4 regions of the Bradyrhizobium sp. Mp27 genome follow, and region 2 is predicted to be linked to each of the others. Evidence: riboswitches for the same ligand, from Rfam matches in the RefSeq annotation. Region 2 holds a riboswitch; each other region holds the start of a gene.
What was found. Region 2 has a riboswitch for cobalamin ahead of QJT78_RS00700 (TonB-dependent receptor). Riboswitches for the same ligand answer to the same signal wherever they lie in the genome.
Positions count from the first base shown of each region.

Region 1: linked by a shared signal. The riboswitch ahead of metE (5-methyltetrahydropteroyltriglutamate--homocysteine S-methyltransferase) and the one ahead of QJT78_RS00700 (TonB-dependent receptor) in region 2 are both predicted to bind cobalamin.
Region 3: linked by a shared signal. The riboswitch ahead of QJT78_RS53150 (TonB-dependent receptor) and the one ahead of QJT78_RS00700 (TonB-dependent receptor) in region 2 are both predicted to bind cobalamin.
Region 4: linked by a shared signal. The riboswitch ahead of QJT78_RS36445 (TonB-dependent receptor) and the one ahead of QJT78_RS00700 (TonB-dependent receptor) in region 2 are both predicted to bind cobalamin.

Region 1 covers NZ_JASAUS010000151.1:4,663-12,058, forward strand. The annotation lists gene metE (5-methyltetrahydropteroyltriglutamate--homocysteine S-methyltransferase) at 1-1,266, opposite strand, end outside; cobalamin riboswitch at 1,367-1,569, opposite strand; gene QJT78_RS41550 (nodulate formation efficiency C protein) at 2,578-3,303, shown strand; gene QJT78_RS41555 (hypothetical protein) at 3,857-4,207, shown strand; gene QJT78_RS41560 (thermonuclease family protein) at 4,446-5,144, shown strand; gene QJT78_RS41565 (carbonic anhydrase) at 5,153-5,896, shown strand.
Region 2 covers NZ_JASAUS010000001.1:161,815-169,210, reverse strand. The annotation lists gene cobF (precorrin-6A synthase (deacetylating)) at 1-104, shown strand, start outside; gene cobT (nicotinate-nucleotide--dimethylbenzimidazole phosphoribosyltransferase) at 115-1,167, shown strand; gene QJT78_RS00705 (histidine phosphatase family protein) at 1,174-1,746, opposite strand; cobalamin riboswitch at 1,818-2,020, shown strand; gene QJT78_RS00700 (TonB-dependent receptor) at 2,137-4,509, shown strand; gene QJT78_RS00695 (PepSY domain-containing protein) at 4,522-5,943, shown strand; gene QJT78_RS00690 (aspartate/glutamate racemase family protein) at 6,065-6,817, shown strand; gene hydA (dihydropyrimidinase) at 6,814-7,396, shown strand, end outside.
Region 3 covers NZ_JASAUS010000012.1:81,686-89,081, reverse strand. The annotation lists gene QJT78_RS10450 (efflux RND transporter permease subunit) at 1-323, opposite strand, end outside; gene QJT78_RS10445 (efflux RND transporter periplasmic adaptor subunit) at 320-1,750, opposite strand; gene QJT78_RS10440 (FixH family protein) at 1,835-2,227, opposite strand; gene QJT78_RS10435 (hypothetical protein) at 2,330-2,695, opposite strand; cobalamin riboswitch at 2,927-3,135, shown strand; gene QJT78_RS53150 (TonB-dependent receptor) at 3,260-5,560, shown strand; gene QJT78_RS10420 (GFA family protein) at 5,809-6,219, shown strand; gene QJT78_RS10415 (Cj0069 family protein) at 6,377-7,396, shown strand, end outside.
Region 4 covers NZ_JASAUS010000109.1:2,914-10,309, reverse strand. The annotation lists gene QJT78_RS36460 (hypothetical protein) at 1-214, shown strand, start outside; gene QJT78_RS36455 (hypothetical protein) at 399-980, opposite strand; gene QJT78_RS36450 (hypothetical protein) at 1,041-2,048, opposite strand; gene QJT78_RS36445 (TonB-dependent receptor) at 2,062-4,179, opposite strand; cobalamin riboswitch at 4,293-4,507, opposite strand; gene QJT78_RS36440 (hypothetical protein) at 4,583-4,804, opposite strand; gene QJT78_RS36435 (hypothetical protein) at 4,933-5,190, opposite strand; gene QJT78_RS36430 (hypothetical protein) at 5,293-5,505, opposite strand; gene QJT78_RS36425 (hypothetical protein) at 5,657-5,833, opposite strand; gene QJT78_RS36420 (adenylate/guanylate cyclase domain-containing protein) at 5,960-7,396, opposite strand, start outside.

The sequences.
Region 1 (7,396 bases), on a different contig from region 2:
ATCGATCGCCCTCATTCGGACAGCGACGTTGGCATTATGGATCTTCGGCGAGGTCCGGCGGGCAGTCGCGGCGCATTCCGACTCGGCAAGAGCTAGCCCAACATTCTGGTCGCCTGCGAGTACCCGCGCCAGGATCGCAAGCTCACGCATCTTCTGAACCGAGAAAGCAAGCCAGCTCTTGACGTCGGACGCGAGCCCGGTCTCGAGTTCAACATCGACCGGCACGTGAAGCAGCGAGCAGGACGGAGCGAGCTGTACACGGTGCCTGCCAAGCTTCGCAATCGAGGGCTTCAGCCGCTGACGGAGCGACGGCAAGTTCGACCGCCACACATTGCGGCCGTCGATGACACCGAGCGACATGACGAGATCACTTCGGCCGTCAGCAATGATCTGATCCAATAGTTCTGGCGCTCGAACCAAATCGACGTGCAGACCGGAAATTGGCAGGCTCAAGGCAGTATCCAGATTGTCGCCTAGGGCGCCGAAATAGCTCGCAAGCATGATCTTGATAGCGGGTCCCTCCTTTGCGAACCGGTTATAGGCGTGCAGCAACGATTGTCGCGCCGCCTCATCCAGATCAAGGACCAGGCAGGGCTCATCAAACTGAACCCAACTTGCCCCTCGTTTGGCTAATTCATGCAGAAGGTCGATATAGACAGGTATCAGATCATCGAGGAGAGAGAGGGGCTGGAACGCGCTATCGGTACTCTTGCCGAGCTTTAAAAATGTGACCGGCCCGATCAGGACAGGGCGGGTCTGAAAGCCAAGAGCCCTGGCTTCCTCATACTCTTCGACGGGTTTGCGAGAGCACAGTCTGAACGCCTGTCCCCGGTAAAACTCGGGAACCATGTAGTGGTAGTTGGTATCGAACCACTTGGTCATTTCCTGCGCGGGCACGCCAGATCCCCGCGTACTCTGGTCGCAACTCGCATCCTGATCGCCGCATTGCGATCCGCGGGCCATGGCGAAGTACGTCTGGAGCGAAACGGATTCTCCGCTCGAGGCGTAGATCTCCGGGATGGCGCCAACCATGACACTTGTATCAAGCACCTGATCATACAGCGAGAAGTCGTTTGACGGAATGATCGTGACGCCGAGCGATTTTTGACGAGCCCAGTTCGCTGCGCGTAGGCCGGATGCGTCTTCGTACAACTGCTGTTCACTAATCTTTCCAGACCAGTAGCTTTCTAGAGCGAGCTTGAGCTCACGCCTTGGGCCGATGCGTGGCGTTCCGAGCGTAGCAACTGGAAGAGAGAGAGGAGACATCGCGTTAACCCCTGTTGGGGACAAAGGCCATGGCGGACGCAGGCAGGAGAAGTCGCGCGTGCGACGGCTGCTTGGCGTACCACCGAGACACCCCGCCCGTGGACCAATATATTGTCGGGGCCGGTCTCCTGGCTTGCTGGTCATCGCTGCTGTCCGGCCTTCCCGAAGCCGTGCAGGCTTCAGTGACATCGTTGGACAGCGGCTCGCCACTTACAGTTGCGGGGGCAGCGCCGGCATTTGCACCGGCTTCCCTCTTAGCTCCGGATCAATGGGAACCGGAGAACCTCGACGACTTGGATTATCGGCACGAGAACTCTTCCGTCAACCTCTCAGATTATGTGCAAGCTAATCTGCGACATCTGCTAGCCGAATGACCGTGCATCTCTGTGACTTACCACCATCCAGAAACATTCTCTAATCAGAGATGTCATAATCAGACATATCCTTCTCAGATACCGGAATAGCATCCGGAGCTGCCTTGAGGCGGAGCCGCACGCTAGATCGATGAAAGGGACAGAAGCAGCCTTCCGGCGGGAGTACCGACGTTTCTATCAGAATGCTTTCGATGCGGCCTTGCGATTTCCAGAGTTTCGCCCAGCACCTCGGCTAGCCAGCTATTCTCTCAACTAAAGGATCTGCAGCGAATAGGCCAAGGCACGTGGCGGAATTTAGCAACATACGAGGCGAGGGGTTGATTTGCGTGCCACCCAGACTTCAAAGCCGGGATCAAGCCGGCTTGGTGCCGCTGGCAATCATGCAGCTCGAACGCCGGCGGCACGATAGCGAACCACACAGCTCAATAGCGGCAAACGCACTTCCGTCCATCAGGCATCCGGCATCGAGGCGTTCAACTCTTCTGCTAAATATCCGGTGCGGGACAAGGATGCACAAGCTGCGGCGGATACACTGAATAGGAACACCGAAAACGTGCAAAGGTCAGAAAGTCGACAAGAGCGACACAAACTCTGTGAAAATTTCCGCCTATTGCCTGGCACGAAGAATGCAGACCCTCGGCATGCCCAGTCTCCTCCTGCTGGGCAGGTCCAGCTCAGCCAACTGACGCAGTCGCTGTCGGGGAAGTTAGCTGCGCATGACATACAGGGAGCGCCTGATCGCGCGGGACAGCCAGCGGGTGCCACGTCGCATCCCGTAAACTTCTTGCGATGGCTCATAGCAGGTTCGAGGTTGCCTGCTTTACAAGATGTTTGGATGAAACGCGATAGGCCGAGGGTTATGAAGAGAATGTCTGGAAGACCCGCGCTATGGCTTTGCTTGGTCGGATTTTTAATCTGCCTCGCCTGGCCGGCTGCCATGAGCAATAATATTCGGGCCAGCGACAGCCCCCTTGTCGAACGATTGAAGTCAACTTGGCGAGCGCAAGATGGTGAGACGATAGAACAAATTATCTCCAATGTCTCGAAGGTGGCACAGTTCGTGCCTCAAATGTGGGGCGTTATTGAACTTGGCCAAAACGACTTTATTTTCGTTTCGTGGACCAGACACCGGGACAACAAATCGGACGAACAGTACGTTATCACCTGGAAGATCGCCCTCGACGGCACGTTTGAACTTGCGTCGACTTATGCGAAGCCGATGGAATTGGGCTGGCGCGCCCTGGCGCTCTCCCTGATCGCCAGTGAAGTCGCAGATGGCGAAAGGGACGCAAATCTTCGCTTTCTGCATGATCCGGCCAACTTCAACTTCGTGGCCACCCCGCAAGGCCGGCTCGGCGATCTTCTGCGGCAGGGCCGCTGTACTATCATTGAACCAGTTGGAGTGGACTACTTACCGAAGCGGAATGGCAAACCGGCCGAGACGGGTGACGTGTGGCGCGTTCTGCTCTTGGTGAATTGTAGTATCCAAGGACCACGTTATTTTGCACACAACGGGGTCATCACTTTCGAAAAGAGAGAAGGACAGGATTGGGAGCCACAATCCTCCTTTGCCAAGCGCATCGCGAAATTTGCCCCTGGCTCCTGGTTCCAACGCACCGAGCCAAATGAAGAGGAAGACTTAGGAGAGCGAAGGCCCGAGTAAACTGCCGCAGAGCAACATCGCGCCGCAGTTCCTCCATGGCCCAGTGCCTCGGACCGACTGCAAGACATACGCGCTCGGCACTTGCTTTGTTTTAGCTTCCGCAACGGTCCGGGTGCCTTTCTCGCAGCAGTCCGGCCCGTCGCAAGAAGGTCGGCCGCGCGATTGCGTTTGTTCCGCCTAGTGTCAGCGGCGCGCACGAGCTTGCGAGATGTGGTTTTCCCGCCTTCACTCCAGCCGGTGTGAGGACACCACTGTGCGTGAGTATAGCAACGTCGAAGGCACCAGGAACTGGGTGTGAGACGAAACCGGCGAGGAAGTTACCGGGAGACGTTCACCGGTAGCGACCCGGCATACCGCTGAGCGCTTGCGCATTTCCGAGCGCGCAGGCCGGGAAGCTCAGGGGCCGTACGCAAGAAACGTCGAGGACCAGACTGGCTCGACCCTAGCTTAGCTGGCACCCATTCGTCTGCATGTCATCGATCCAGATTTCGAAGCATGGAAAACGCCTGTTTAACTCTGCTCCACCTGCCCAGGTCGACATCAACGATCAATCTTGCCGGGCGTAAGAAGGTTAAGTTATGCGCGGGCGTCTACCCTGAACTCCATTGCGTCTTCTTCTAAATCGGTCAGAGAAAGCCAGACCGATCTTTTTCACATCTTTTCGTGTGAAGTGCGAAATTTCATTGCAGAACTGTTGGCAGCGGCCATTTTGCCGATGGAAACCGTCGCCAACCAGACCAAGGTTGATGCTCCACGCCTGACTCCAGCGCGAGCCAGCGCTTCATCGTCGGCCACTTTTTTTTGCAAAGACAACGTTCCGGGGTTCGGGTTTGTTCAGCATCGCCAGTTCGGCGCCGCCCGCGAGGATCTCCCCTCAGGTGGAGAGAGTAAAGCGCGGTCCTAGTGAGAGAGCCGCTGATGCTCGAAGAATAGCGCCGCACGCCCCAAAGAAATCACTTGATCCTTACGCAGCGTCAGGCCGTAGGTTCGCGTTCCGGCGAAGCCCTCATAAAGCGCGTCGGAAATGCCGGCGGAATAACGGACGTAACGCTGTCAAGCAGTCGAATGTATCGGCACCGTGTCGTGCGTGAAACGTGGATCAGGAGCGAAAGGTTGTTGTCGGGATGAAGAACCGCGGAATTATGTTCGCATTGCTCGCTCTCGTCACATCTCCGGTCTGCGCCGCGACGTTCAGCGGTGCTCCGCGCATCCTCGACGGCAATACGATCGAGATCGACAAAACCAACGTTCGGCTCTCAGGCATCGAAGCTCCTGAGACGGACCAGATTTGTCTCGACGCCAAGGGCCGGAAATGGGCCTGCGGCGTAGCTGCTCGCGACGAGCTTATCAAGCATTCAAATGGGCGAACCTGGGATTGTCATACCCAGAGAGTCGATGAGTACAGACGAGCCCTCGGTAACTGCTTCATCGAAGGCGAGAATGTGAACGTCTGGATGGTACGCTCGGGCTGGGCACTATCGACTGCTCCATCTCACGCTGTCTATGAGTTGGCGGCAAGCACAGCCCATACGGGACTGTGGTCGGGAGCGTTCATCGCTCCCTGGGACTGGCCTCGCCGCAATAAGGGCACGATTATCGTCGGCGCGTGGTCGGTTCCGATCGACGCGCAGGAAGTACTGCTCGGATCCGTCCTGCTGTCGGAACCGCCGTCCCCCGAGTGCCTGATAAAAGGCACTGTCGAGCGCAGCGGCGAGCGGATCTATCACCTGCCAGGGCAAGCCAGCTACGAACTAATCGACATGACGAAGAAGCGTAGCGAACGCTGGTTTTGTAGCGAAGCGGAAGCCGAAGCCACCGGGTGGCGTAAGGCCGTGCGTTGAGGCGACACATGCATGCAGCCAATTCTCCAAATATGTACCATTTAACCAGGACCGCGCGTTCGCGCCGTTCGCTGTTGTTGTTTGCTGCGTCGACAGTTTTCCTGCGATTCGGCAATAAGATCGCCGATGCGAAGGAAGCAAAAAGCACGCCCAAGCCAGATAACCTGCTGTCGCCAGATGCTGCCCTGAAGCGGCTGCTGATGGGAAACGAACGTTATGTCCAGGGTGCATCACGAGCCGACGATCTTAGGCGCGAGCGTTCGGCTTTGGTCGAAGGCCAAAATCCATATGCGGCGGTTCTGAGCTGCGCCGACTCTCGCGTGGCGCCCGAATTTGTGTTCGACAGCGGGCTAGGTGATTTGTTTGTCTGCCGCGTCGCCGGCAACTTCGCTAATGATGATACACTCGCCAGTATGGAATATGCGGTCGCAGTACTGAACACGCCGCTAATCCTCGTACTAGGCCACGATCATTGCGGCGCGATAGACGCTACGATCAAGTCGCTCCATCAAGATAAGCCGCCGCCAGGGCACATTTCAGCCCTGGTGACCGCACTTGCTCCCGCCGTGAACGCATCTCTAGGGCAGGCCGGCGATACATCCGCCCGCGCAACCCGAAACAATGTGATCGACAATGTCAACAAACTCAGATCGACGGGCCCTATTCTGAAGGCTGCAGTCGAGCAGAACCGGCTGAAAGTCGTCGGGGCCCTGTATCGGATCGACAACGGTAAGGTCGATATTGTCAGCTGACACTAGCACATTCACACCCGAGGCAAATCATCTGCCGTGCGATACGGCCCTTCCGCTCCGCTGTTTGGTCCATCGTCTGCGACAAATGCCCCGGATACCATCCGCTCCACAATAAATGATCAACTCGGGAAGTGCTTCGGTATGCGTGGCGTCTTGATTCTGCTCATGTTCTACGTACTCATGCTAGCAACACGCGGCGAGCATCAAAAAACGCACCTAACGCGTCCGACAGCGTTCATGCCTCCATATTGAGTTGCAAACCCAATAGCGTGGTTCCGGCAGCAGATCGCGATAAAGCGCATTGCCTGGCTGTGAACTCCAGAGCCGGCGACGATCCTGAGATCTTCTGGCTCCGATCGAGCACGCCATGAATGGTGTTGCTTTATCACCAAGCTCAGCCAGGGCTGCAGATCACATAGAACAACCAGCAGGACTGGCCGCCCGGTCTGTAAACGAACATGCCACCCGCGCCAGTAGGCCAGCCGCATCCATCATTCGTTAGATAGTCTCGTTCGCCGCCAAGGGACCCGGCCCGCAATGATGATGCCGTTGAAAGCATGGTTGTTTTCACCACGATCTCGCATGCACTGCCTGATATTGCGCACAATCGCACGACCCGCCCACTTGCACAATTTACTATCCGTCCTCCATAACGAGGTCGATACGAGACGAAACTGGCAGCTTGCAGATTGCATAGTGTGTACGCGAAGCCCATCAGGTTGTTAGTTGCTGCGGACACGGTAAATTGTGCCAGATTTGTCAGCCCAGGCGAATACCAGAACAATGATTCAAGTGTTGCGCACCGTCTGCCAGCCAGAAATCATCTGGCAACCGATCGACTTGGCAAGCAAGCTCTTCAACCACGGCGTCGCTCAGTAGGAAACAGAAGACTAGCTTCAGAACGTGGATCCCTCATCAGTCGCAACGCTCGTAGTGCGGGCATGCTGCGCGAATTTGGCAAGCTCGGCCAAAATCGGAAGCATTGGAAAACCGCCGAAGATGGAGGCGCCGGCGGCTGCAAAAGGGGTCGACAGGTCAGAATTCTGCCCGAATTTCTTGCGTCCTGTAGGACAGAAGGTAGACAGCTCGTGTGCTGCAACGAGCCTCCTAAGCTCCCCGGGGCCTCTTCGAAGCGCCTTGTCTTTGCTTGCATGAGCCGGGTACTCTTGCAGTCACCTCGAACAGATTTGATCGCGTAATTCAGCGTCTTGAGCTCCGTGCGTTTGCTGAACACCAGCTGTCTGGAGGTCCGCTTCTAACCAGGCGCTCACCCGCAGTCGCACGAACGGCTATTGGGCTGTTGGTGGCATCGGGAGATCGGAGCGGGTGCTAATTTTGGCATTAACGTTGAATCTGGCCGGTCGGCGAACGAGGTCCGCTTCTGTCGTTTTGCTTGCGGTTTGTTGAGTCAATGACATTGGCGGAAAGTATACACGAAATTCACGAGCATGTGCTGGCACCGCGCGGCGGAATGATCTCGCGAGATTCGGACAAGGCCGG
Region 2 (7,396 bases):
GCGTTCTTGCCGAGATCGCCCCGCGCATCGTCGCCGCGCGACAGGATGCGCGCGAGCGGCATGGCTGGATCATGGACAGCTACATTCTCAAGCGTAGGCCGTAAGCGAGGCAGCATGCCCCCCGATTGGATCACCCGGAAATGCCCCGATGTCTCCGCTGTCCATCGCGAGGCGGCGCTCGCGCGTCAGGCGCAACTCACAAAACCGGCCGGCGCGCTCGGCCGGCTGGAGCAGCTTGCGGTGGAGCTTGCGGGCCTGCAGGCGACCGAGCAGCCGCGCGCCGCGCGGGTGCCGATCATTATCTTCGCCGGCGATCACGGCATCGTCGCGCAGGGCGTGTCGGCCTATCCGCAAGGAGTGACCATCGCGATGATGGCGAATTTCGCCTCGGGTGGTGCCGCGATCTCGGTGCTGGCGCGTGAGCTTGGCTCAAGCCTTGAGGTCGTGGACGCCGGTACGCTGGCGCAGGAGGCGATCGCGGGCGTCGTCACCGACAAGCCGCGCCAGGGCACGCGCGACTTCAGCGTGGAAGCAGCGCTCACCCCCACGGAGCTGGCATTCGCCTTCGAAGCCGGTCAGCGCGCAGTCGCGCGCGAAGCAGCCGGCAGGCCCGATCTCCTGATCTTCGGCGAGATGGGCATCGGCAATACCACGACGTCGGCGGCGATTGCGGCGAGCCTGCTTGGCATCAGTGCCGAGGAGATCGCGGGCAGCGGTACCGGCGTCGACGCGGCCGGCCACGCGCACAAGGCGCGCGTGATCGACGCTGCGATCGCGCGGCATGGCGTTGCGGGCGCTTCGCCGGAACAGATCCAGTGCGCGGTCGGCGGCCTCGAAATCGCGGCGATCTGCGGTGCCATCATTGCGGCTGCGCAAGCCCGCATTCCCGTGTTGATCGATGGCTTCATCGTATCGGTGGCAGCGCTGGCGGCGGTGCGGCTGAACCCGTCGTGCCAGCCATTCCTGCTGCCGTCGCATCAATCGGCGGAGCAGGGGCATCGGCTGGTGCTGCGCGCGCTGAACGTGCAGCCGTTGATCAGCCTCGATCTCAGGCTCGGCGAAGGATCGGGTGCCGCCATCGCGCTGCCGCTGGTGCGGCTCGCGTGCAGCCTTCACAACGGCATGGCGACCTTCGCGCAGGCCAATGTGCCGGATCGCCCGGGCTGACCCGGCTCAAGCCGCGCGCTGATTGACCGCGACGACGCGCCAACCGGTGGCGAGCCGGTCGATCCGGGTCAGTGACAACGGATCGATCACGAAGCGCAGGGCCGCTTGTGGTGTCAGATCCAGCGCAATGCAGAGTGCCGCGCGGATCGTGCCGGAGTGCACGACGAGCGTTGCCGAGCCGGCGCCGATTTGCGCGAGACCCAGCCGGACGCGCGCGACCTGATCCTCGAAACTTTCGCCGCCCGGCGGCCGTCCGTGCGCCGGATCGCTCCAGAACTGCGCATAGGCCTCCCCGCCGGTCGCCGCGAGCTCGTCATGCCGCCGGCGGGTCCAGTCGCCAAAATCCTGTTCACTGAATTCGGGCACCAACGCGGGTTCGAGTCCCAGCGCGCGCGCCGTCTCAACCGTACGTCGCGCTGGGCTCGCAAAGCTCGCAGCATCTGGCGGAAGCCTCCGCCGCAACGCCTCCAGCTGCACGCGATCGCCGAGATCGGCGGGCGCGTCGGCTGCGTGGATCGTCCCTTTGGCGCCGTCGACGGGCGCATGCCGTATCAGCCAGAGGAAGGTCTCGCCTTCCATGCCTATCTCCAAGGAAGTTGGTCGCTGTGGTAATAACGTCGCACCGGCACATTGACTCTGTCTTGTCGGTAATCCTAGATGGCTTTGACGGTTTCCCCGAGTGGGGATGAAAAGGGAATGCGGTGCGGGGATTTTGTCCCCAATGCCGCGGCTGCCCCCGCAACTGTAAGCGGCGAATCTTGCGTCACGAGCCACTGGGTATCTCGGTCCCGGGAAGGCGATGCAAGGTACTGACCCGCGAGCCAGGAGACCTGCCGTCAGCCGTGGTCACACGCGAAGATGTCGGTCGGGGAGTACAGACATTCGGCTTCATCGGAAGGCTTATAAGCCGGAAGATGGGACCTTGGTTCGCTGTGACGTGCCACTGACGTCACACCGAGGTTCCGAACTGTGTCTTCCATTCGTCTTGTACGACCGCGTTGCTTCCTGCTCGCCTCCGCTGCGCTCACATCCTTTGCCGCCCTCGATCTGCCTGCCGCCATGGCGCAGCAGGCCCGCGAGCCGCTGCCGCCGGTCGAGGTGTCGCCCGCCCAATCCCGCAAACCGGCAAAGCCGGCGGCCCGGGACGCGCAGAGCCCACGCCGCGCAGCATCGCGCAGGCCAGCGGCCGCATCGGCCGCGGCCAAGCCCGTCGTGCCGACCGCGGCGGCGCAGACGCCGCTCAACACCAATGTGATTGCCGAGAGCGCCTCGCGCCTCGGCTTGACCGTGCAGGAGACACCCGCGACCGTCGAAGTCATCTCGGCCGAGACCATGCGGGAGCAGGGCTATCGCACCGTGTCGGAGGTTGCGCAGGGCGCGGTCGGTGTCACCTCCGGCGACAATCCGGCCGAGCCCGCGGCTTTCTCCATGCGTGGCTTCACCAACAGCCAGATCAACATGCTCTACAACGGCATCAAGATCGGTCCGCAGAACATGACCTCGCGGATCACGGATACGGCCAATCTCGCAGCCGTGGAATTCTTGAAAGGTCCGGCCTCGCTGATGTCGGGCGAAGGTGCCGCCGGTGGCGCAATCAACTTGATCACGAAGCAGCCACACACCGGGCCGATCCGGAATGAAGCTGACTTTTCCTGGGATTCGCTCAACTCGTTCGGCGTCCATTACGGCTCGGGCGGCAGCACCAATTTGCAGGGGCTCGACTACCGCTTCGACATCAGCCGCGCCTCGCTCAATGGCTTTGCCGATGACACCAATACCAAGACGCTCGATGTGTCTGGCCAGCTCAATTACCGCATCTCCGACAGCCTCAAGATCTGGGGCGCGATCGAGTACCGGGAAGATCGCTCGAAGGCCTATTGGGGCGCACCGCTGGTACCGGTCGCCTTCAGCGGCTCGCATGCGACGAGCGGCATTGTCTCCGGCAATTACGTCTCGAACTTCAACAAAACGAATCTCGGTGCGATCACGATCGACGATCGTACCTTCAACACCAACTACAACGTTCTCGACAACCGCAACGTGGCACAAGAGGTGTGGCTGCGCGGCGGCTTCGAACTGAAGCTGGCGCCTGACCTGACGCTGAAGAGCCAAGCCTATGCCTATGGCGCGGAGCGTACCTGGTTCAACAACGAGATCGAGGCTTTCAATGCCAGTACGGGCCTGCCCAACTCGAACATGGTCGATCGCGAGCGCTTCTACGTTGCACATAGCCAACGCCTTGTCGGCAACATTACCGACCTGATTTGGAACGCTAATATCGCAGGCTTCGACAACCGCCTGGTCACGACACTTTCGTCCAGCTATCTCGATTTCGTCAGGCCAGGCGCCGCCAACTTCCCGGACGATTACGTCTCGCTCGTCAATCCCGATCGTGGCCTTTACGGCCTGCTCACGACGCAGCAGCAGACCGCGCGCATCGACAACGAGGCGCTGTCGTTCGAGGACCGGGTGAAGCTCACGCGAACCTTCGCGCTTGTCGGCGGCCTGCGCGTCGAGCATATCGGGCTTGACCGCAACTCGACCGACTCCGCCGGGCTGGAAAAGGCGAACTTCCCGTTCTCGAAGTCCTGGGTCCCGACGACGGGGCGCATCGGCTACACCTGGGACGCCGTTCCCGGCGTGACCTTCTTCAGCCAGTACGCCACCGGCGCCGACGTCTCCGCCAACAACATCTTCCTGCTTGGGCCAGCCCAGCCGCTCGACCTGACGACCTCGCGCACCTATGAGACGGGCGTCAAGCATCTGTTGTGGAACAACAGGGCGGAATGGTCGTTCTCGGCCTACGATATCGAGCGCAAGAACGTCTATGCCGCAGCCGGAGGCATGCAGCTCAACATTGCCGGGCGGCAGGAATCGAAGGGCGTGGAGCTTGCGGCGGCCATCCGGCCGATTGAGCCTTTGCGGCTCTGGGGCAACATCGCCTATGTCGACGCACGCTATGCCGACTACAATTTTGCCGGTGGTCCGTTCTCCGGCAACACGCCGCCGAACGTGCCGCGTGTCGTGGCCAATGCCGGTGCGTCGTACCGGTTCTTCACGCCCTGGCCGGTGGAGCTCGGCATCACGGGCCGCTATGTCGGCGACCGCTACAACACCGATGCCAACGTCGTGACGATGAAGGCCTACACCGTCGCCGACGTCTACGCCTTCGTCGACATCCCGAAGACGGTGTTCAACGCGGTCGACCAGGCCCGTCTGGGCTTCCGCGTGCGCAACATCACTGATAAGCGCTACGCGATCTGGGGCGATCCGTTCTATCCCGACCAGATCCTGCTCGGCGCGCCCAGGACCTATGAGCTCTCGGCCGCGTTCAAATGGTAGGGTGCTGACCACATGATGAACGCGATCGTCCTGCTGCATCGCTGGCTCGGGATCGCGTTCTGCCTGCTGTTCGCGATGTGGTTCGCGAGCGGAATCGTGATGCACTTCGTCCCGTTTCCGTCATTGACGGAAGCGGAACGTTTTGCCGGGCTCGCGCCGGTGGCTGGCGGAGAGGTGAGGATTGCGGTCGCGGAGGCCGTCGCCGCGAGCGGGGTCGCGGACGCCACGCGCGTTCGCCTGGTCCAGCGGAGCGACGGGCCGGTCTATGTCGTGTCGGACCCGTCGCGTGTGCGCGCGGTCCATGCCTCCGACGGACGGGATGCATCGGTGACGTCCGCCGACGTCGCGGTCGGTATCGCGCGGGATCATGCCCGGCAACGCGGGCTCGATGCCGCGCGGGCGGCGATGATGGCGGTCGCGGATTATGATCAATGGAGCGTCCCCAATGGCTTTGATCGACACCGGCCTCTGTTGCGCGTCGCTCTTGGCGATGCGGCCGGAACCGAGGTCTATGTCTCCTCGCGCACCGGCGAAGTCGTGCTGGATACGACCCGCAGCGAACGCGGCTGGAATTGGGCCGGCAGCGTCCTGCACTGGATCTATCCGACGGTCCTGAGGAGCAATTGGTCGCTTTGGGATCAGGTGGTCTCGACATTGTCGCTGGTGGCTTTTATCGCGGCGACGCTCGGCGCGGTGCTCGGAATTATCAGGATCAGGATTCGAAGGCGCGGGGTCTCGTCGCCTTATCGCGGCTGGCACGCACTGCATCACATCATTGGTCTCGTCGCGACCGTCTTCGTGCTGACCTGGAGTTTTAGTGGCTGGCTCTCGATGGATCACGGCCGGCTGTTCTCGCGCGGGGAGCTGACCCGGACCGAAGCGGGCGTGGTGTATGCCGCGCCGGACTGGACGACGGCCCCACCGGTCGGTCAGCCATCGGCTCGCGACGTCGAATGGTTCGCCGTCAATGGTGCTGTCTACCGGCGCGACCGGACCGGCCCTGCCAGTCAGGCCTTGACCAAAACGGCGGAGGCGAGCCGCAGCGGGCCGGTGGCATTCCTCGGCGAGAAGGATGTCCATGACCTGACGACGCGCCTTGCGCTGGGCTGTGGCGTCCCGTCCGTTCTTGCCGACAATGACGACTATCCCGCGCACTCCGCTGTCGCCGGAGCGCCCGTCTATCGCTCCCGATGCGGCGACCTCTGGTTCGACATCGACGCTGCTGACGGCCGCGTGCTGCAAAGACTGGATGCCTCGCGGCGGGCCTATCGCTGGTTCTATGGCGCGCTTCACACGCTCGATTTTCCCGTTCTCATGGCGCATCCGCGTGTGCGCGATATCCTGGTCGTCGGGCTCTGCTTGCTCGGGCTGGCATTTTCCGTCACCGGCATCGTGATCGGCTGGCGGCGTTTGCGGTCGACCTTCGCGGCTTGAGCTGCGTATCGAACAAATCATATGCGCCATCCAAATTGCGGGTTGCGCGGGCGATGGCAGGCGCGGATGATCGCCCGAGGGGACGCAGCGGTGCGCTCTCTCAATGGGGCGATCGTGATCGATGTCAATTCAGCGCAAGCGCCTCGGCATGATGACCCCATCGTCCAACTCGGTGCTGGAGCCCGTCACCAGTTCCATGCTGCATGGCGTGGCCGGCGTCACCGCTCATTTCTCGCGCTTCCGCGTTACCGAGATCGCGCTCGATGCCGCGGCGCTGAACCAGTTCGATGCCTCGGTGATGCTGCCGGCGGCGGATCTGCTGGCGGACGCCAAGGTCGATGCCATTGCCTGGAACGGCACGTCGGCAAGCTGGCTCGGTATCGGCCGCGACCGGAGCCTGTGCGAAGCGATCGCGGCGCGGACCGATATCCCGGCGACGACCTCCACGCTTGCCTGCATCGACGCCGTCCGCGCGCTCGGCGCCGGACGCGTCGGCCTGGTCTCACCCTATACGGACGACGTGCAACGGCGGATCGGCGAAGTCTGGGCCGAGGAGGGGATCGCCCCTCACGCCGAGCGGCATCTCGGCCTGCGCGATAATTTTTCCTTCGGTGAGGTCACGCCCGCGACGATCGCCGACATGATCCGCGCGGTCGCGGCGGACGGCGCCGATGCCGTGGTCATTCTCTGCACCAATCTCGACGGCGCCGCGCTGGCTGCAGCACTCGAACGGGAGTTGGGCATCGCCGTGCTGGACTCGGTCGCGGTCACGCTGTGGCGGACGCTCGAACTCGCCGGTGGCGACATCGCGGCCCTTGCGGCGTGGGGCCGGATCTTCCAGACATCAGCGATCATCAGACGGAGACACCTGTGACGCAGCTCGATCTCGCCATTCGCGGCAGCACCATCGTGACGGCCAGCGACGAGTTTCGCGCCGATATCGGCATTCGCGACGGACGCATCGTCAGCATCGCCGACCGCATTGAAGGTGCGGCGCGCGAGATCGACGCGACAGGTCTGCTGGCGCTGCCGGGCGGGATCGACAGCCACGTCCACATCTCCCAGGCCTCCGGCCCCGACGTCGTGATGGCCGATGATTTTGCTTCGGCAACGCGCGCGGCAGCGGCCGGCGGCAACACCATGGTGCTGCCCTTCGCGCTCCAGGAGAAGGGGACGTCGCTGCGCACCTGCGTCGAGAACTACCGCAAGCTCGCCGAGGGCGAGTGCTACATCGACACCGCTTTCCACCTCATCATCTCCGACCCCACCGCGGTCGTGCTCGGGCAGGAGCTGCCGGCCCTCGTCAAGGATGGCTACACCTCGTTCAAGGTGTTCATGACCTATGACGACCTCGTGCTCAGCGACAAGCAGCTGCTGGAAGTGTTCGATGTCGCGCGCCGCGAGGAGGCGCTCGTCATGGTCCATTGCGAGGGTTACGACGCGATCCGTTTCC
Region 3 (7,396 bases), on a different contig from region 2:
GACCGCGCCCAATAGATGTCGGTGCCGTCCTCGAAGATCACGTAGACGAAGGAAACGCCGAAGAACGAGAAGCCACGGACGACCTTCGATTTCGGCACGGTGAGCATCGCCGTCGTCAGCGGATAGGTGACCTGATCCTCGATCACCTGCGGCGCCTGGCCGGGATACTCGGTGTAGACGATGACCTGCGTATCCGAGAGGTCCGGGATCGCATCCAGCGGAAGGTGAATCAGGGCATAGAGGCCGGCGGCGGCCGCGAAGCCGGTCCCGAACAGCACGAGCAGCAGATTGCGCGCCGACCAGGCGATGATGCGGGCGATCATTTATGATCTCCCGTTGCATTGCCAGGGCCGGCGTCGGTGGCCTGGGACGCCGCCTCGCCAAACCCCTTCAGCGCCGCCTTCAGGTTGCTTTCCGCATCGATCAGGAAGTTGGCGGAGGTTACCACCGCCTCGCCGTCCGCGAGACCATGGCGCACCTCGACATAACCGCCGCCGCGACGGCCGAGCTTGACTTCCCGCGGTTCGAAGCGCCCTTCCCCCTTGTCGACGAGGACGGCCTGCCGGATGCCGGTGTCGAGCACCGCGCTGTCCTGTATCGCCAGGACGGGCGCGGCATCGGCCGTGTCGATGTCGGCATCGACGTACATGTCGGGCAGTAGCACCGCGTCCGGATTGGCGAGCTCGATCCTGATGCGAACGGTGCGCGTGTCGCGGTTCACCTGCGGATAGACGACGGCGATTGTCCCGGTGAAGGTTCGGCCGGGGAAACTGCGCGCGCGCACCGCGACCGACTGGCCCACCGCGATGTTGCCGAGATCGCGCTCGGCCACGTCGACCAGCGCCCAGACGACCGAGGTGTCCGCGATCCGGAACAGGACGTCGCCGGGATTGGCCCGCATACCTTCGATCGCGTTGCGTTCGAGCACGACCCCGTCGCGCGGTGCAGACCAGCGTATGGCCACGGGCGCGGTGTGCGTCTTGTCCATCTCCGCGATGACGGACTCGGGAACGTCGAGATTGACCAGCCGCTGTCGCGAGCCGCGGCCGTACATCTCGACACCGCCGACCGTCTTGGAGGTGATCGTCGCGAGATATTCCGCCGCCGCGGACGCCACCGCCGAACTGTAGATTTCCATCAGCGGCTGGCCGGCCTTCACGCGCGTCCCGGTCGTCACGTCGGCGACCTTCTGCACGAAGCTTTCGGCGCGCATCGCGATCACCGACACGCGGCGTTCATCGAGCTGGATCGTGCCGGGCGCCTTCACCGAGACCCGGATCGAGCGCCGTGCGACGGGCTCGGACTTCACGCCCGCGCGCTGGATCTTGCCGGGCGACAGCTTCACCGTGCCGTCGTCGGTGTCGTCGCCTTCGTAAACGGCGACATAGTCCATCCCCATCGGATCCTTCTTCGGGACGGGCGAGGTATCGGGCAGCCCCATGGGATTGCGGTAGTAGAGGATTTTTCGCGGCGAAGCCGCCTGCGCCTTCGGCGGCGCCGGCGTGACGGCCGCTCCGTCGTCGTAGACCGGCAGATAGTCCCGCCCGCGGTCGTCCTTCTTCGGACCCGCAGACCAGAGCGGCGCACCGCTTGGATCGCGGTAGTAGAGCGGACTTCGCTCCGCGGCAGCCGCAGCCGATGATATGTCGGCCTCAGCGAGCCAGCCCGCACCGTTCGAATGCCAGTAGTAGCCGGCCAGGACCAGGCCGCCGCCCAGCGCAAGTGCCGTCAGGAGACGCAGCGTTTTCATGTCGTGTATCCGCGCGCCCGGGAGCGCGCGTCCGTGTGAAGGAAAAAGGGGAATGTCGGGCGCCGCCGGGCAGCGCCCGAACGCTCACTTGACCGCCGTGACGATCACCTTGCCGGTGACGGTCTCCGGTTCGCCCTGCACCTTCACGGACAGCGTCATCTGGTAGCGGCCAGCCATCGGCAGGTCCGTCTTGAAGGCGTACACACCCGGCTCCCTGGACGGCAGCGGCGCGACCGCCGATTCCATCTCGGCCATCCCGTCCGGGGCCATGTCGAGGCGGGTCTTGAAGATGACCGCGTCCGGTATCGGCTTGCCGGTCTGCTTGTTCGTCAGGCGAACGGCGAGCGTGACGTCTTCGCCCTTCTTCATCTCCGGATTGACGGGCTCGAAGGCGTAGTCGCCCGCGCCCGCCGTCGCGGCGGAAGCGGCAAGCGAAAGGGTGGCGGCGAGAGCCGCGGTGCTGATCTTGGAAAGCATTGTCCTGTCCTCATGAATTGATCTTTCGCCGTGGCGCGTGAAGCGCGCACGTCAGTCGTCGTCGCGAGCAGGCATGCCGCTCGCGTCTCGGGCTTTGCGAGATCAGATTCGAGGAGGTCGGAAAGGAGGACTGCCGCCGCGGGAGGAAACGACCTGATCCGGGGGGATAGCCATCGTGCTGGCCATGACGGCGAGACGTTCGAACGCCGCGGGCCTGACATCACCGAGCGCGATGATCCCACCGACGCAGCAGAAGCCCATCCCGCACTTGTAGCCGCCGCTATGGGAGCCCGTTCCCTTCATGTCGGGACAACAATCGTCCATCGACATGTCGGCGTCGCCGCTCATGTGCATGGTCGTCGCCATATCATCCGACGACATTGCGAGGTTCGCCGCGGACGCGCCAACCGGCAGCATCGCCAGGGAGATGGCGATGGCGACTGCCAGGATGGTACGGACGAACTGCATCAATATCGACTTACCTTGTCGGGCCGGAACATGGCCTCAGTAGCATATTCGGACACCAAAGGCAGTCATTGATCGTGGTCAAGCGTTCGTTACCCAGGCTCGTCCGGAGGCCGGGTTGGACGTTTCGACGCAGCCCTTCGGACTATCGTGCAAAACAGCAACATAAGGCCACCATCGACCGACCGGCCCGTCCAGCAGCCCGCGCGGATGTTGACGCGCTCATCCCCTGATGCCAGTTTCGTGATCGGTAGTGTCCGCAAGGACTCTTCAAGGGAATGCGGTGCGTCCACCTTAGTGGGCAATTCCGCGGCTGCCCCCGCAACTGTAGGCGGATAGCCGACGACCAAACGAACCACTGGAGCCCCGCTTGGGCCTCTGGGAAGGTGGTCGAAGGCGATGACCCGCGAGCCAGGAAACCTGCTGCCAGCCATGGTCACGCGCGAACGCATTGGGCGGGGTGCCCTGATGTCGGACAAGTAGCCGGTGCATCCGCCGCCTGGGGCGAAGGTGGATGACTAAGGCAACCGCGGTGACGGTTTGTTTGCGTCGCCGCAGAGCGTTGTCGTGCAAAATCTTCATTTCCGTGCTGGCGCAAGGCCGGCGTTATCGCGTGCTTTCCTGATTACTCTGCTCTCGTCGGTGTCGCTGTCGTCCGCGGCGCTCGCGCAAAGCGCGGCGCAGGACAACCGCTCCCGGGAGGTCGGCCCGGTGATCGTGTCGCCGCCTGCGCCGCGACAGGCTCCTGCCGTCAGCCCCGGCACTCAGAAGCAGCGCGCGGCCCGGCGCTCCGCGGGACGCAATCGTGGCGCCCCTGCAGTCTCCGTTCCGGCCACGCAAGCTCCGAGCGGCCCGGTGCAGACGCCGCTCAACACGGCAGCCGTCACCGACGTCGGCTCCCGGCTCGGCATCATCGCGCGCGAGATGCCGGCGACCGTCGAGGTCATCAGTCAGCGGACGATGCAGGAACTGGGCATCCGGACCACGACCGACGTCGCCAAGGCTGCAGTCGGCGTCACCGGCGGCGATGCGCCCGGCGCGCCCGCCATCTTCTCGATGCGTGGCTTTTCCGGCGACCAGATCTCCACGCTCTACAACGGCATCCCGATCGGGCCGTCGACCATGACCGGCCGTCCCATGGACGTGGCTGGCCTCCAGCAGGTCGAGATCATCAAGGGACCGGACTCGCTGGTGGCGGGCCTCGGTGCGACCGGCGGCGCCATCGACTACGTGAACAAGGTGCCGCACACCGGACCAATCGTCAACGACGCCTTCACCTCCTGGGATTCCTTCAACGGCTATCGCGCCGGTTACGGATCGGGCGGCAGCACGCTGATCAACGGCCTCGACTACCGCTTCGACATCAGCCATTTCAACAACAAGGGCTTTATCGACGACACCTATTCGAAGCTCAGCAACGTCTCGGGCCGGCTGAACTATCGCGTCAACGAGAACCTGAAGATCTGGGGCGCGGTCGAATACAGGCAGGACAACGACCGGTTCTACTGGGGAACGCCGCTGGTGCCGGCGAACGCGCCGGGCATCGTGCCGACGTACGGCGTCGTCTCCGGCCTCTGGAGCAACTATTACCTCGGCGGCGGCACGCCGGTCCCGGTCACCATCGACGCGCGCACGCTGACCACGAACTACAACGTGCTCGACAATCACAGCGGCGCCAACGAGCTCTGGCTGCGCAGCGGCTTTCAATGGGACATCACCAACAACATCTCGCTGAAGAGCCAAGTCTATGGCTATGACGCCCACCGGCACTGGTTCAACAACGAGATCTCGTCGTTCGACCAGACCGTAGGCAGTTTCGCAGGCGCGCTGAGCATCTACCGCGAGCGCCTGGCGCTGGATCACGCGCAGCGGCTCTACGGCAACATCACCGACCTCACCGTCAATTCCAACGTCGGCGGAATGGACAATCGCTTCGTCGCCACCGTGGCGGCGAGCAGCAATCAGTTCAACGTCTCGCAGGACACGCTGTTCTTCAATGACTACGTCGACCTCCTCAACCCGGATCGGGGGTTCTATGGCCCGCGCGCCGACGAGAAGATCTATACCCATCTCGACACCGCCTCGCTGTCGTTCGAGGACCGGCTCAAGCTGACCTCGACCTTCGCGCTGATCGGCGGCATCCGTTTTGAGAATATCGAGCTGTCGCGGACCCGCTTCGACGAGAATGGCCTCCTGAAAGCCAGCTATCCTTTCTCGAAGACGTTCAATCCGGTCACCGGACGCATCGGCTACACCTGGGACATCGCGCCCGGCGTGATGCTTTACAGCCAGTACGCGACGGCAGCCGACCCGACGGTGGCGAACATCTTCATCCTCAGGCCCACGACGCCGCTGCTGCTCACGACGTCGCGGACCTACGAGACCGGCGTGAAGCTGCTATCGGCCGACAAGCGCGCGGAGGCCACGTTCTCGGCCTTCGACATCGAGCGCAAGAACGTCTACGTCCCCGAAAGCGGCATCCTCTTCAACGTCGCCGGCAAGATGGCCTCCAAGGGCGTCGAGATTGCTGCCGCGGTCAATCCGGTCGCCGGCCTGAAACTATGGGGCAACGTCGCCTTCGTGCAGTCGCGCTTCATCGACTTCACCTATGTGGACGGCAATGTTATTCGGGCAAGACGCCGCCCAACGTTCCCAACTTCATCGCCAACGCCGGCGCCTCCTATCGCTTCGACACGAAGCTGCCGGTGGAGATCGGCGGCCTCGTCCGTCACGTCGGCGACCGCTTCAACTTCCAGGACAATCTGGTCACGATGGACGCCTACACGATCTTCGACGCGTTCGCATTCGTCGACATCCCCAAAGCCTATTTCCCGGGCGTCGACCAGACCCGGATCAGCTTTCGTGTGAGGAACCTGACCAACAAGCTCTACGCCGCCTGGGGCGATCCGGGTTACACCGACCAGATCATCCTCGGCGCGCCGCGCAGCTACGAGATCGCGGCTTCGTTCAAATGGTAGTCGCGGATCACCTCGCCCGCGCCGTGGCAGGAGTTGTCACGCGACAGTAGGACGCAATCGCAAATCGATTGCGCCGTTGAAGCCGCGGGTCTCGAGAGCTATCGATCAACGAAACCTCGCTTCCATCGGGAGGAACGCATGAGCACCATCACCGGCGGCTGTCATTGCGGCGCGATCCGCTATCAGGTCGAGGGCGAAGCGATCGTGCATGCGCTGTGTCACTGTCGCGATTGCAGGCTTCACGCCGGCGCTCCCGTCGTCGGCTGGACGATGTACGCGGACGATGCCGTCAAGGTGACCAAGGGCGAGCCCAAGGTCTACAGCTCCTCGGAACATGCGCGGCGGCACTTTTGCGGCGACTGCGGAACCGGCCTGTTTTATGTCAATGCCGACATGTTGCCCGGGGTCATCGACGTCCAGAGCGCGACCTACGACGATCCCGATGCCGTACCGGCGACGATGCACATCCAGGTCGCAGAGCGCCTTCGGTGGATGGAGCGCGCGCACGAACTGCCGACATTCGACCGCTATCCGCCGCCACCGGAGTAGCGAGCGCGAGGGGTTCGCCGTCTGGACGGAACCGCACAATCGCCATCTTGCAACGGCCGGACGATTTCACGTAGATTGATCGGTGTGGGGACGAAGCAGACTCCCCGTGAGACCTCGGTCCAAGCTCTGCGCAGCACGCCATTCGTGGAGCTTGCGCATGGATACCGAACGCCACCCTCCTCTCCGCCATACCGTTGCCATCCTTTCCCGCGGCGACGCTGCGGCGCGCCGGGACACGACGGCACAAAACAGCCGCTTCGTCCGCGTTTTCGAAGCACTCGCCGCGGTCGGCATCGACGCCCGCCCGGTGATCTACGACGAGATCTTCGCCGACGCCGTCCGCGATCAACTGCTCGCCGTCGATGGCGTGCTCGTCTGGGTCGATCCGATCCATCAGGGCAAGACGCGCGAGGCCCTCGACCCGCTGCTTCGCGACGTTGCGGCGCAAGGGCCATGGGTGAGCGCACATCCCGACGTGATCCTGAAGATGGGCGTCAAGGACGTGCTCCACCGAACGCGTCATCTCGGCTGGGGAGCCGACACGCATCGCTATGACACCGCCGCAAGCTTCCGCGCCGAATTTCCCGCGCGCCTTCAGGCGAACGGTCCGCGCGTGCTCAAGCAAAATCGCGGCAATGGCGGCCAGGGGGTGTGGAAGGTGGAGGCGCTGCCCAACGCGAACGCCATGGTTCGCGTGCTGCATGCCCAACGCGGCAGTCTGCCCGAGGACATGCCGCTCGATGCCCTCCTCGCCCGCTGCGAACCGTATTTCGGATGGGGCGGCTGCATCATCGACCAGGCGTTCCAACCCCGTCTGCCCGACGGCATGATCCGCTGCTACATGAGCGGCGCCAAGGTCGCGGGCTTCGGGCATCAATTGATCAAGGCCCTGATCCCGCCGCCGCCGGAAGGCCCCGACGCACCCGAGGCGCAGCCGGGCCCACGGATCATGCACGGACCCGATGCTTCGCAATTCCAGGCGCTCCGAAGAGCGATGGAGGACGAATGGACGCCGCAGCTGATGGACACGCTCGGCATCGACGAACCGTCGCTGCCGGTGATCGGGGACGCCGACTTCCTGTACGGGCCCCGCGACGCCGCCGGCACCGACACATACGTCCTGTGCGAAATCAACGCGAGCTCATGCTTCGCGATCCCCGACGACGCACCGGCGGCA
Region 4 (7,396 bases), on a different contig from region 2:
GATGACGAAGTTGTCGATCGCAATCGTGCTCTGCGCATGGGGCTGGATCGTGTGGCAATCGCGGACATCAGGCCTGAAAATCCGATCGTCGTTGCTGGCCGCGATGTGCGTGGCAACCGTCCTGACCGCGACGGCCGCGCTGTGGCCGGTGATGGAGCCCGCCGTCTTTCACGCGCTCGGGGTCGCCAAGAAGCCGAAACCGCCGGCGGGCTGATGGATGCGCTGACGATCTTCGGACTGCTGTCGGTCAGCGCGATGCTGCTGTTCTACGCGCTTGAGCCGCGCGGGCCTCACTTCTCGTAGCCCGGATGGAGCGCAGCGCAATCCGGGAAAGCTGCGCATGCCGGGCGGGCGGCCCCGGATTTCGCTTCGCTCCATCCGGGCTACCAGTCAGCCACTCAGGCCGACATTGCGCCCTTGCGCCCGAACGGATCGACCAGGCGGACGATCTCGCAGGCGGCGACGAGGCCGGCGAGCCAGACGGCGCTGGTCAGCCCGATGCGCGTCACGATGGCCGCAGTGAACGCGCCCTCTCCGCCAAGGAACGGCGTCGCGGCGAGCAGCGCGAGTTCATAGGCGGCGTAGGCGGCGACGAGCGCGATGGCCAACATCAGCGGCGTGCGGCCCTGCGGCAGCAGGCGGAGAACGGTCGATGCCGCTGCCGTCGACAGTAGCGCGGCCGCACCGATGACAAAGCCCCAGGCGATGGTGCTGCCATCGATGGGATAATGCAGCACGCCGAAGCCGATGGTCTGGTTTACGAGCCAGGCGCCGGTGACGACGAGCAGCGCCGGACGCATCGGCAGCATCGCGGCGGCGACGACGGCGAACGCCGCAAACGGCGTCGCGCAGGCAAGCGCGAAGCTCGCGAGCGCGCATGACACAGTCAGCAACGCGAAGCAGAACATCGGCGCAAGGCGCGAGGTGACCGGATGAAGGCGGAAACGGTCGGCGTGGGGCGGCAGGATGGTGACAGTCATGGAACGATCTCCTTGTGGGATTTGTAGCACATTTTGCTGGAACGCGGCATCACGTCTGACTCAGTGAAGAGCCTCCATGGGATCTTCGGTCTCGGCTGGATCGCGCCGGTCGACGGCAAGCCAGGCGGCGACTGTCGCGGCGTGCGGTTCGATGGCCGCCAATTGGCGCAAGGCCACGCGAACGGTGGCGCGCGCCGTGCGATCGGATGGAAGCATCACCGTCTCAGGTCCCCGCTCCTTCGCGACCGCGTCGATCACGGCCCTCTTGCACGCGGTTAGCTCCGGCAGCCCATAGAGTTCGAGCAGCGCCTGGAAGGCTGCGTGATGATCCGGCCGGAAAGCGCGCTTGCCGCCAAATTGATCGCGCAGCGGATGGGCCGGATAGAGATGCGCGCAGGGGATCCACCCCTCAGGCAGCGGCTCGGTGGCGGCATGGGTGCGGCCATGCGCGAGCAGCTTTGGCAGGACGTGGGTGTGCGGGCCGTCAGGGCTTCGCCCGCCCGGCGGCGGGATCGGCTGGAATACCTCGGCGCGCCCGATGCGGCTGATGAAGACGCGGTGCGGATTGGCGGCCAGAATGATTCGCATGGCATCGCTTTCGGGCGAGAACACGGATTGGCCCGTGCGGCTCCTGAGTGCGGCGACGGCATCGGCATCGCTGACGCGGATGTAGGCGTCGATCTGCAACGTCCCGAGGCCAAGGTCGAAGAGGATGCCGCTGCGATCCCTTGTCAGGAGCGCCTCGATATCCGGACCGAGCTCGGTCAGCACGGTACGACCACTCATGGCGCTGGCTTCATGAGGAAGACACAGCGCGATGCGGTGGCTCCAGCTCTCCGTGGTCGGCGATTCCGATGCGATCAGGCGCAGATCCGGGTGGGAGACAACGCGTATCCCACCCTTCTGCGTCACGACGCTGATCCCGTTGCGCGACTGCTCCATATCGAAGGCCTCATTGGGCTCGCGCGTGAACTCGGCAATGGCACCGAACGTGCCGACGCTCCAGCCGGCCTCAGCGTCGGCAAGCCGGCTTGCGATCAGGTCCATGAGCGGATCGGCCGTTGTCATGAGGCTTCTCTCACTATCTGACGTCGTAATTCGCCAGGCGAATGCCGCCATTGACGCCCAGTCCCGGCTGCAGAAAGCCGGTCGGATTTTGATAGTGCACATTGGCGAGATTATCGACCCGGCCAAACACCTTCACCTGGTCGGTGACCAGATATTCGGCCGCCACGTTGACGACGGTGTAGGCCGGAGCCAGCAGACGCGGAATGCTGAAGTCACGGTTGCCATCGACGAAACTCCCGACGTGCAACACTGTTGCGGACAATGTGAGCGGGTCGATCGGATTCCAGATGACATTTGCGCTCCACTTCTCCTTCGGACGCCTCAGCAGCTCCAGTCCCGTCGTCGCATCCACCGCGCGGGTAAAAGTGTAGTCGGCACGAACGCGAAGCCGGTCGGTGATCGCCGCCGCGACGAAGCTCTCCGTACCCTCCGTGATCGCCTTGCCGATATTGGTGTTGGTGCTCGTGAATGTCACGGGATCGAACGTGCTCTGGATCAGGTCCGTGATGTTGTTGCGGAAGTAGGTCGACCCGAAGCGAACGCGATCGCAAAACAAGGGTTGCTCGAAGCCGGCGTCGTATCCGACGCTTTCCTCGGGCCTGAGGTTGGGATTTGCAAAGAAGAAGAACGCGGGAAAGCTGACGTAAAGCTGGTTGAGCGTCGGCGCCTTGAACCCCGTGCCGTAGCTTCCCTTGAACTTCGTATCCGTGACCGGCACGATCACGGCAGACGCCAGACGAAAGGTCGGATGGTCTCCAAACCGTTCGTTGTCGTCCTGCCGGACGTTGGCCGTGAAGAAGACGCGATCCCGGAACTGGGACTGCAGCTCCATATATCCGGCCTTGTTGACGTTCTGCGCCGAGACCGTCGCCGTTTGCAGTGTTTCGATCTCATGCTCCGCGCCAATGATGACATTGTTGTTGGGCGCGAGCTGGGTCGTGGTGTGCCAATCATACCTGACGCGATCGCCGGTCGTGATCGTGGCCATCGCGTTGCCGGGCGAGATGTTGTAGTTCCAGTGATTGGTGTAGTTGACGCCGAAATAGCTCTTCATCCGGTCGTCGAGAGCGGACCAGACCGCCTCCCCGCGCGTGAAGAGCTGGTGCACCGTCTGCGTGCTTTGCGCGGCCGCGGGAAAGCTCGCGAATGTGACGGGATCGAAGGTGTCTCCGGTAAAGCGCAGGGTGGCGTCAGTGTACCGCGCCACCCCATTGAGCGTCAGGTTTTCGCTCAATTCGGCGCCAAGCTTCGTGGAATAGGTCATATTGTCGTAGTAGTTGCCGATCGCCTTCTGACCCGGCGGCAGCAATTCGAGCGGCGTCACCGGCACGTCGTTCGCGTGGAAATGCGCAACGTTGAAGGCATAGTTGAAGTGGTCCTGTGAACCGCTCAGACCTGCCGTCTGGTTGAACGTTCCGAACGAGCCTCCCTCGATCGAGCCGGTCGCGCGGGCGGGACCGTCGCCCTTCTTCGTCACGATGGAGATCACGCCACCCAGCGCATCTGCGCCGTAGAGACCGCTCTGCGGACCACGCAGGACTTCGATCTGCTGAATGTCGGAGGTGAGCAGCTGGCCGAAATCGAACGAGCGGTTCGGGTTGCTAGGATCGCTGACGTCGATGCCGTCGATCAAAACCTTGGTGTGATTAGAGTTCGTTCCGCGTGTGAAGATCGATGTCTGTCCGCCGGGACCGCCGGTCTGCACGAGGTTGAGGCCTGGAACGGCGCTCACTGCATCGGATGCGGTCCGGCGCTGATCACGCTCCATGTCTCTGGCGGTCAGAACCGTCACCGAGCTCGCAACCAGATTGGTCGGAGTGACAACGCCCGTCGGACTGACGACGACCGTCGGAAACAGGTTGGCCGCGGATACCCCGGCAACCGGGGGCGACGCCGGCGCCAGCTCGGGCTTCGGCAATCGAGCGACGCGCCGCCGCTCGGGCTGGTCGGGCACAGGCCGCGCGACTTGCGGCTTGGCCGGACGCTCGGTCGGCGCGACCTCGACCGGCGGCAGCAGATCGGGCGATGCCGACTGCTGGGCCTGGGCAATGGACGGATCGAGCGAATACAGGGAAACGAACGCGACAACGCCGGCGCGGAAGCGCCTGGCGGCAAAGACAATACGGGACACTCTTGTAACCTCGGTATGACGTCAGTGGCACGTCACAGCGAACGAGGTTTCACGGCGGAGCGTTCGATTGCTCCGGTGAAGCTAATGTCTGTACTCCCCGACCGACATTTTCGCGTGTGACCACGGCTGACGGCAGGTCTCCTGGCTCGCGGGTCGTTACCTTCCGTCGCCTTCCCAGGACCGAGATTCCCAGTGGCATATGACGAAAGATTCACCGCTTACAGTTGCGGGGGCAGCCATGGCGTTGAGAATATCCCGGTATCGGGAAAACCTCGCACCACGTTCCCTTTTGATCTCCGTGAGGAGAACCGTCACCGACCAATCTAGGGGGCGGGCAAGCGGAGAGTCAATCGGCCGGTTGCATGACGGGCAAAGCACCGCACCGGAGATTGAGCCGGCGCAATCAGGCCGGCTCCCGCTCGGCACGCGTCCTGATCACTGCCCGCTCGCCGGCATCGACGAGCTGGCCGATGCCGGTGCGGCCCGTGAGCGCGCAGCGGATGATGTTCTCGGCAACGGACCTGCGAAAGCAATGGTCCTCGCCGACCGGGCGATTGCGGCAGACCCGATCCAGCGCCAGCTTCATGTTGATCCGGGTGCGGGTGTCGAAATGCTCGCTGATCATTCGTAGGGCCTCGATGCGTTGATGTCGGAGCGGAAACGCGTGGGCCTAGGCCGGGTTCCAAAGACAGGCCGCGCAAGGCCTTGCGCAGAGCTGACTACACCCGCCCTCTTGGTCCTGTGACGGGCGGGTTACGCCCGCCCTCTCGGCCGCTGCGCCTGAGCCCAGGCCGCGGTGACGTCGCGCAGCGGGGCGTCGCTGCGCCGGATCGGGGTCAGCTCACCAGAGGCCGAGATGATGGCGGTCTCCTCGCGGCGACAGCGCGGGCATACGAAGCGGACCTCGTGCGGCGACGAAGACCAGCTCGAACGTTTGACGTTGGCCGCCATCGGCCATGCATCGCAATGCGAGCACGACACCAGGAACCGACCGGGATCGAGCATACCCATTCCATAGGACTCCGCGTCCTGCCTGCCCTTTCAATGACGAACCCATGTGAATCGTTCCGGTGCCCGAGCACCATCAGCCCCAGCTCCAGGCAGCGCCGCCGCTCAGTGCGCGCCCTTGAGGGTGCATGACGTGGTGCAGGTGACGGTGTTGCCGTGGTCGCACGCCTTGCAGGCGGCAACGCACTGGTTCATGTCGCGGGGATTGTAGGAGCTGTAGTTGCGCATGGCACAGACCGGGGTCGAGCCGGTGATGTCCTGCTCCTGATTGCAGGCGGCCGTCATGAGCGCGAAAATCAGGACTGCAACAAGGCGCATGGGATTGCCCGGGTAAGGAGCGGCAAAGCGACGTGGCGAGGTACGCTGCACAGCAACGGACCTCGGCATTCCCACCGCGAGCAATCATGGATCGTGACGCTCGCATCCCGAAGGATGCGCGCCAAACATTAAGAACGGCTTGCAATCGGCGTCAGGCCGCAGCCTTGGTCGCGATCACCTTCCGCATATCAACCGCCAGCTGACGGTACTGCTCCGAGAGTTTCAGATAGAACTCGCGCTTGGTGCTGTCGGTCGCGAGCTTGGCGATCAGCTCGCATTCGGCGGTGAGCGTCTCGAACCGTTCCAGCCTGTCCTGAAGTTCTGTCATCGGCGTGTCCCCATCAAACGCCTCAAGGGACGACTAACCTAAGCCCGCGAATTAGGTCACTGCGAACATCGTTATCGAGTAGAAGCGTTTTTTCCGGCAAGGGCGCTGCCGGCCCGGCAAGGACCGCTATTTCTGCTCCAGCCGCCATGCGCCGTCCCAATTGGCGTCCGGCGGATTGGCCTCGAACTGCGCGATGCGGCCGAGCAGCGTGCGCGAGGGACCGTCGCCGGGCACGGCTTCGAGCGCCGTGTTGAAGGCGGCGCGAGCCTCGTCGAAACGCCGGGCGCGATAGGCGGCAAGGCCTTCTGCATAGTGCGTGCGCAGGCTCTGCTGCGGGACGCTGAGTCCGTGCGCCTTGCTCATCACCTCGAAAATGGCTTGTGGCGCACTCTGCCCGGCCACCGCGAGACGATCGATCTCGCGCAGCTCGCAGCTCGAGCCGATCGCGTCCGCACTGGCTTGCGAGATCAGGATGCGGGTGCCGTAGATCTTGTTGACGCCCTCCAACCGTGAAGCCAGGTTCACAGCGTCGCCCATCACGGTGAAGCTCATCATCAGCTCGGAGCCGATGCTGCCGGTCAGGACTTCGCCGGTGGCGATGCCGATCCGCAGGTCGCACGCCGCCGGCATGGCGCGGATGCCGAGCAGGTCCGGCAACTGCTTCTGGAGCACGGGCACCTGATCGGCCATGTCGATGGCGGCGAAGCAGGCGAGCAGCGCCGGCTCGTCCTCCTCGATGAAGGGAGGCCCCCAATAGGCCATGATGGCATCGCCGATGTATTTGTCGATGACGCCGCGATGGTTCCTGATGGGGCCGGACATCACCGTGAAATAGTGGTTCATCACCTTGACGAGGCCGCGCGGGGTCATGCCCTCGCTCATCGAGGTGAAACCGCTCATGTCGCAGAACATGATGGTCATCACCCGGCGCTGGCCGTCGATGGCGACCTCCGGCCGGTCGATCAGCCCCTGCACCACCTTGGGATCGATGTAGCGGCCAAAGGTCTCGCGGATCCGCTCGTTATGGCGCAACTGCTCGGTCATGCGGTTGAAGGCGGCCGCAAGCTCGCCGATCTCGTCCTGGGTCGAGACCGTGATGGGCCTGTCGAAGCGACCGGCCTCGACCTCGCGGGTACCGGCGAGCAGCAGGCGCACCGGCCGCGTGATGCCGCTCGAGACCAGCAACGCAAAGGCAAATCCGACCACCGCTGCGAGGATGGTGACGATGCCGGAGATGATGATCGCCTTCCGCTGGTGACCGACCACGGTCGACGTCGAGGCATAGACCTGCTTGAGCATGTCGGCACGAATGCCGTCGATCCTCTGGTTGAACTGGTCGCGCAGCGCGTCGAGATGCTCCAGCGTGCCGCGCGCCTCCGGCATCTGCTTGGCATCGATCTGCTTGAGGAGCTTGGCGTGCGCCTCGTTCATGCCCTGGCGCAGCTCTGTGACGGCGGTCTCGATTCGGGTGTCGATCCGCGCCAGCGCGGCATTGTCCGAGGGCGTCCTGGTATCGTCGATGATCGCGTTGATGTGGCTGCGCGCGTCAGAGGTCTCCGCCTC